Regions from separate parts of the Agarivorans sp. DSG3-1 genome, predicted to be linked through region 1. Evidence: predicted binding sites of a transcription regulator. Region 1 holds the regulator's gene; each other region holds the start of a gene.
What was found. The regulator ArgR, encoded in region 1, controls arginine synthesis, uptake and breakdown. The targets are predictions, from matches to a motif close to ANTGAATANNTATTCANT.

Region 1 (2,207 bases):
AAGCTTAAACAACATGGGCATGCAAGGTCTGCTAGGTCGCTTTCCGCATACCTTGTCGGGTGGCCAGCAGCAGCGTGTCGCCCTATTGCGCGCTTTAGCTCCAGAGCCTAACACCATGTTGTTGGATGAACCGTTCTCTGCGCTCGATGAGCATTTACGCCAACAAGTGCGAGAAGAAACCCTCGACGTATTGAAGAAAACCAAAACCCCCGCAGTGATGGTGACTCACGACCCGCTAGAGGCGATGTTTATCGCGGATCGTATTGTTGTGATGGAGCAGGGGGAAATTGTACAAAATGCTAGCCCTCAAGAAATCTACAATCAGCCAGCAAATGCCTTTGTGGCAGCATTGTTTGGCCCAAGCAATCGCTTTGTTGCACCGGTAGAGCAAGGTGCGGTTAGTACCGCTTTAGGGGCTTTTTCGGCCAATCAAATTAACGATGGCGAACTGGCAGAGGTGATCGTTCGGGCTAAAGATGTGGTGGTGCATCAGCTTGAAAACAGCCAACAAATAGAAGCGAGTATTATCTCGGTGCATTCAATGGGTAATGAAACGCACTTTAGGTTACAGCTAGCTGAATTACCTGAGCAGGTGATTCATGCGCGAATGCGTGACCATTGGCAAGCAAGTCCGGGCACTAAGGTATGGTTATCGGTTAATGGTGATGCGGCATTTGTCTTCCCCAAAGTGTAGTTTGGGGAAGTGTTTTTTGAAGCCTTAGGCAACTTCAAACAGTTCTTTTACCGATTGAAATACATCGGCAATCGCAACTTGGCGGGTAGGGGTTATAAAAATAGTATCATCACCAGCAATGGTGCCAAGAATACCTTCAGCTTTACCTAATGAATCTAGCAAACGGGCAATTAACTGCGCCGCACCGGGGCTAGTATGAATAACGATTAAGGCATCGTTGAAATCCATTTCTAGTACTAAGATTTTTAACTGACTAGAAACAGTAGGAACCCCTAACTCTGCTGGTAGGCAGTAAACCATTTCCATTTTTGCGTTGCGAGTACGCACTGCGCCAAACTTACTTAGCATACGTGACACTTTCGATTGGTTGATATTTTCGAAACCCTGATCTTGTAGGGCGGTCACTATTTCAGCTTGAGAGCCAAAACGTTCTTCTTTTAACAGTGATTTAAATGCTTTAATTAACTGTTCTTGTTTATCGCTATATTTCATCGGTGATCCGAGCTTGTAAATCCGCGGTTATTGTCGCCAACTTTTATATGTATATCAACTTTATTCTAGTTTTATGCATATAAATGCATAGTGAAACACATAATTGTTGTTCAATTAGCCAACATTTTCTTGTGAGGCTTTGCTAAGCTGAATTATGATAGCAACATCAAACTTGGTGTGTAGTTAACTATGTGGCTAAAATTTCTGTTCTTTCTTCCTTTGCTCGTACTTCAATCAGTACTTGCTGACGATAAACCTCTGCGAGTGGTTACCGAAGCATCTTATCCGCCCTTTGAATCATTTGATGAGCACAAGCAGCTGGTGGGCTTCGATATTGAGTTGGCTAAGGCCATTTGTGAACAAATAAATCGAGAGTGTGAGTTTTACCATCAGCCCTTTGATAGTTTGTTATCTAGCGTTGCTGCCGATCATTACGATATGGCGATATCAGCCTTAGATATTACCGAGCAACGTAAAACCTTAGTAAGCTTTAGTGATGCTTATTTCGATAATATGGCGGTTTATCTCACGAAGCCTGAGCTAGAAGTTGCAAGCAACTCAGTGGTTGCGGTACAAAGTGGCTCGAGCTTTATGCGCTTCTTACGTGAACAACGGCCTAATATTCTATCGATTGCTTACCCCAGTTATCAACTCGCCTTAGCAGATTTGAATCAAGCTAAAATTGATGCGGTATTTTTAGATTCGGCAGCGGCTCACTATTGGTTGGCAAGCCATCCGGAGTTTGTGACTCAAGTGGATGAAAACTATCCGGCGAGCGGATTAGGTATGGCGGTTTCAAAGCAAAACGAAGACCTGCTGAATCAAATCAACCATGCGCTTAATGTGTTAAAAAATAACGGCAGTTACCGAACAATATACCAGTCCTTCTTTAACTAACAAACACTGTTAGACCAAGGTCTTAAACCCTATAGTTAAAGTGTGATTAAGGCAGCTTTTACTGTTTTAAAGTTGCTTTAAAAATGTTGCTAAATTGTATTTTAGAGCGGATTCCGTTATCTTG
Region 2 (2,207 bases), 450 kb from region 1:
TATATGCAGAACAGTTTGACCTTATAGGCGTAGAAAATACAGTGACGATCGCACAAAATGACAGGAAATCTTGGCCCAGCTGTAAACCTATTACTCAAGGTTTATCAGAACAGGTCTTAAAAGAATTAATATTAGGAAACAAAACCTTAGATTATGGGTCTTGGTTACATTGCTTGGGTGCAGAGCGCCTAGTTGATGAGCAAGAGTACCCTACTACCAACCAAGCACATATTGTGAGCAATGCCCTAGCGTAAAAACTTCTCTGGTACTTTTTCTAGCAATACCATTTTTCGTAATTGATTCAGCATGATTTGAAACCAAGTGAACTGGTGGTGATGCTCTTCTGCTGAAAACCCTATGGTACCCGCCATAAAATTGCGAGTAAGCCCGTACAAATACAAACAGACACTGGTTAAGGCTTCATCATCCCACTTCGAGCCATGACTGATAAATGAGCGCTTAGTTTGCTCTATCACTATCACTCGGTGCCAGCTCTCAAGCGCCTTAAAGTCTTTATCATGAGTAAACAATTCATGAAAACTCACTAACATCACTTCTGTTTCATCCAGAGCGTTTATCTTGCTTTGGGCACTATCTGGATATTCTACGATATTGCCTAGAGTTTGCTGGAAGTTTACATCTTCCACCACAATTTGAACCTTTTTAAACCAGCGCAAAGCCAACGAAAAAAAGATGGCCTCTTTATTCTTAAAAAAGCGGTACAACGAAGCAATATCGATTTCTGCATGTTGGGCGATCAAGTTGGTATTTACTGCAGCCATCCCTTGCTCTTGAATCAAAGACAAGGTGCTGTCTAAGATGTGTTCCACTAGTCGTCTGGTACGCTCTTGGCTAGGTTGCTTACGCATGGCCAAATGCTCAGGTACGACATAGTTATCCATAAATACCTCTCGTAATAAATTTATTCCATTTTTACCTGCTACCTCAACATATACTGAGGTAGTCATTAAATGATACAGCAGCTTATACTCTACCTCGCGATAGTACACAACTGAATTGGCCATAACATATGTATAAGATTTGTCATCGAGAAAAAGTTATTGCTCGACAATGTTGATGGATATGCAACAATAACCGAATATTTGACTAACAAGTCAAATCTTACGTTTAGTTATTCACGGAGAAGAATTTGAACCGCTCTGCCGAAGATTTAGTCAGCTGGTTTCGCCAGTCGGCTCCTTACATAAACGCTCATCGCGGTAAAACCTTTGTAGTGATGTTAAGCGGGGAAGCTAGCACTAGCGCCAACTTTAATAACATTATTCAAGATATTGCCTTGCTCAAAACTCTTGGTGTGAAAATTGTCTTGGTGTGTGGCGCCCGCCCGCAAATAGACAGTTTAATCGAGGAGCACCACCACAGCTGCATGTTTGCTGGCGAGCAGCGGATCACCGATGAGCGCAGCTTAAACATCATTAAGCAAGCGGTCGGTCAAATCCAAATGGATATTGAAGCTCAGCTATCGATGGGCTTGGTTAACTCTCCTTTACATCAAGCCCATATCAACGTAGTTCGTGGCAATTTTGTAGTCGCGCAACCAATTGGTATTGAAGATGGCATTGATTTTCTTCATACCGGAAAAGTACGCCGCATTAACCACCAAAGTATTAAACGCCAACTGGACCATGGCGAAATAGTCATGGTGTCTCCATTAGGAGTATCGGTAACCGGCGAGCTATTTAACATTTGCTCGGAAGATATCACCACCGAAATAGCGGTGTCTTTGAAAGCAGATAAAGTAATTTACTTCAGTCCCGAGCAAGGTATTCACAATGACAAAGGCCTGTTGATTAGCGAACTATTGCCTGATGCGGCCAACGAGCTAATGCGCTCAGAGCCTTTTTTACGTGATACCGACAAAGACACTCTGCGTTATTTGCGGGCGGCCATTCAATGCAGTGACCGAGGTATCGACCGCTGTCATTTAGTCAGTTACCAGCAAGACGGCGCGTTGCTAAAAGAGCTCTATACCCGTGACGGCAGTGGCACTCAGCTGGTGCAATATAGTTATGAGCGAGTTAGAGAAGCGAGATTGGATGACATTAATGGCATCATTGAGCTGATTCGCCCGTTGGAAGAAGAAGGCATACTGGTAAGGCGCTCCCGCGAGTTACTAGAAATGGAAATTGAGCGATTTACCATTGTTGAGCGCGACGGCATGATCATTGGGTGTGCTGCATTGTACG
Region 3 (2,207 bases), 1.4 Mb from region 1:
TTTGTTCTTTTGGGGTAATACGCAAGCCGTCTAGCTTTTCTGATACAAAGCCGGTTTTAGCCAATACGTCTTCAACCACCACGCCACCGCCATGCACCAATACAATAGGTTGCGAAACTTGCTGAAGCGCAGCAAACAAGTTATCCAAGGCTTGAGCATTATTCAATACCGCGCCGCCTAATTTAATCACTAATGGTTTCATAATTAGCCCTTAAACTAGCGATTCGCTAACGGCAAAGCCGTTACGAATGTTTAAACATTGAATGGCTTGGCTAGCGGCCCCTTTCAATAAGTTGTCTTCGGCCGATACCACAATTAAGTCATCGCCTTGTTGCTGCCAAGCTAAATCAATAAATGGCGTGCTTTCGACTTTAGCGATTGATGGCCACTCACCGCTTAGCAAACGCACAATGTTTTGTCCGGCGTAAGCTTGCTGATAAGCCTCATTAACTTGTTCTTCGGTAGTTCCCACTTTTAGGCAAACATTAATGGTGGCTAGAATACCGCGCTTAAAGTTACCGAGATGAGGAGTGAAAATAACCGGGTGACCTAAGTGCGCAGCAATTTCTGGCTGATGACGATGATTAAATACGCCGTAAGGCGCTAAGCTAACTTCGCAGAATGAGCTGGTTAAAGATGCTTTACGCCCAGCCCCACTCACCCCACTGGTGGCATTAATAATCGCTTTGCTGCTTTCATCAATCAGCCCTGCCTCGGCCAAAGGCTTAAGTGCAGTAAGAGAGGCGGTAGGGTAACAACCAGCAACAGCCACTAAATCGGTTTGCTTAATTTGCTCGGCGTTCCATTCAGCTAAACCGTATACGGCTTTTTCTAATAACTCAGGAAATTGATGAGTAAAACCATAGAATTTTTCGTAGAACTCTGCACTTTGAACACGAAAGGCACCCGACAAATCGAACACCTGACAGCCGGCCGCCAAAAACGCCTCGGCTAAATCGTGACTTACCTCGTGTGCGGTCGCCAGTAAAACAATGTCAACATCGGCAAAGGTATTGGCAATATCAGCAACAATTAACGGTTGTACCGGCGCATCTACCACGCCGCGTAATTTACCGTGCAAGGCAGACAGTGCCTTGCCTGCGTCTAAGCTACGCTCTGATACGTACAAACCCGCAAGCATTAATTGAGAGTGGCGACTAACATAAGCCGCTAACTCTGCACCGGTGTACCCACTTGCTCCAACAATCGCAGCCTTTAACATCGTTTCTTGTTCCCTTGAAATCTTATGGCATAGTGTTTTTTGTAAGAGGCTATTTTACTGACCAATTAAACAAAAAGTCACTTTTTTAAGCACAATTTTTTTGGTGCTTATCTACTATAAGCGGAGCATACCACAGGCAATTCTTTATGCAATAAAAATGAATTTTTATTTACCTTTGATTTTATAAACATCGACTAAAAAGAAGCGAAAACAAAGTCGCAGTTCTACAAATATCGACAATAATCTATGGGGAAGCGCTTGATCCTAAGCAAAGGATTCGTCGTTAACTGTAATTTAATTACATGTATTTTGACTATATGGCCAGTCTTAGGTATGTTTTTGCATCAGGACTAGGGTGATTTAGTAAAAAAATTTCAATAATCGCTAGCAAACACAAGTGAAGGAAAAAGAATGAGCCAAACAATGCCTCAAGAAATCAATGGGTCGTTACGAGGAAATGTTAACTTACTCGGACAACTACTTGGCAACACCATTAAGAGCCACATGGGAGAAGCGTTTCTAGAAAAAGTAGAAACCATTCGCCAGCTAGCTAAAGCTTCACGAAATGATGATGACCAAGCCCGCGAGCAACTACTAGAGTTATTGCGTAACCTAAGTGATGACGAGCTACTGCCGGTAACCCGCGCCTTTAGCCAATTTTTGAATCTTGCCAATATTGCCGAACAGTTTCACACTATTTCGCGCAATTGCGAAGGCAGTACCTGCGCACAAGATCCTATCGACTTGGTGTTTCAAAAACTAAAAAGCGAAAACTTGAGCGAAGCTGAAATTCATCATGCTGTAGCGCAACTGAATATAGAGCTAGTACTTACTGCTCATCCTACCGAAGTAACTCGCCGCACCTTAATTAACAAACACGTTGCCATTAACAATTGCTTAGATTGGTTGGAACTAGATCTGCCTGACCGAGAACGTAGCCAATTACTTGGCCGCTTAGAGCAATTGGTTAATCAAGCTTGGCATA

Region 2: argA (amino-acid N-acetyltransferase) is a predicted target of ArgR. The motif match lies at 1,103-1,120, and genes of this name have one in related genera.
Region 3: argC (N-acetyl-gamma-glutamyl-phosphate reductase) is a predicted target of ArgR. The motif match lies at 1,379-1,396, and genes of this name have one in related genera.

What each region holds. Positions count from the first base shown of each region.
Region 1 covers NZ_CP177241.1:1,983,993-1,986,199, forward strand. Annotated here, with positions in the region: gene ACLD71_RS09380 (ABC transporter ATP-binding protein) at 1-694, shown strand, start outside; gene argR (transcriptional regulator ArgR) at 719-1,186, opposite strand; gene ACLD71_RS09390 (transporter substrate-binding domain-containing protein) at 1,376-2,083, shown strand.
Region 2 covers NZ_CP177241.1:1,537,326-1,539,532, reverse strand. Annotated here, with positions in the region: gene ACLD71_RS07225 (hypothetical protein) at 42-254, shown strand; gene ACLD71_RS07220 (TetR/AcrR family transcriptional regulator) at 246-968, opposite strand; gene argA (amino-acid N-acetyltransferase) at 1,151-2,207, shown strand, end outside.
Region 3 covers NZ_CP177241.1:606,548-608,754, forward strand. Annotated here, with positions in the region: gene argB (acetylglutamate kinase) at 1-202, opposite strand, end outside; gene argC (N-acetyl-gamma-glutamyl-phosphate reductase) at 212-1,222, opposite strand; gene ppc (phosphoenolpyruvate carboxylase) at 1,634-2,207, shown strand, end outside.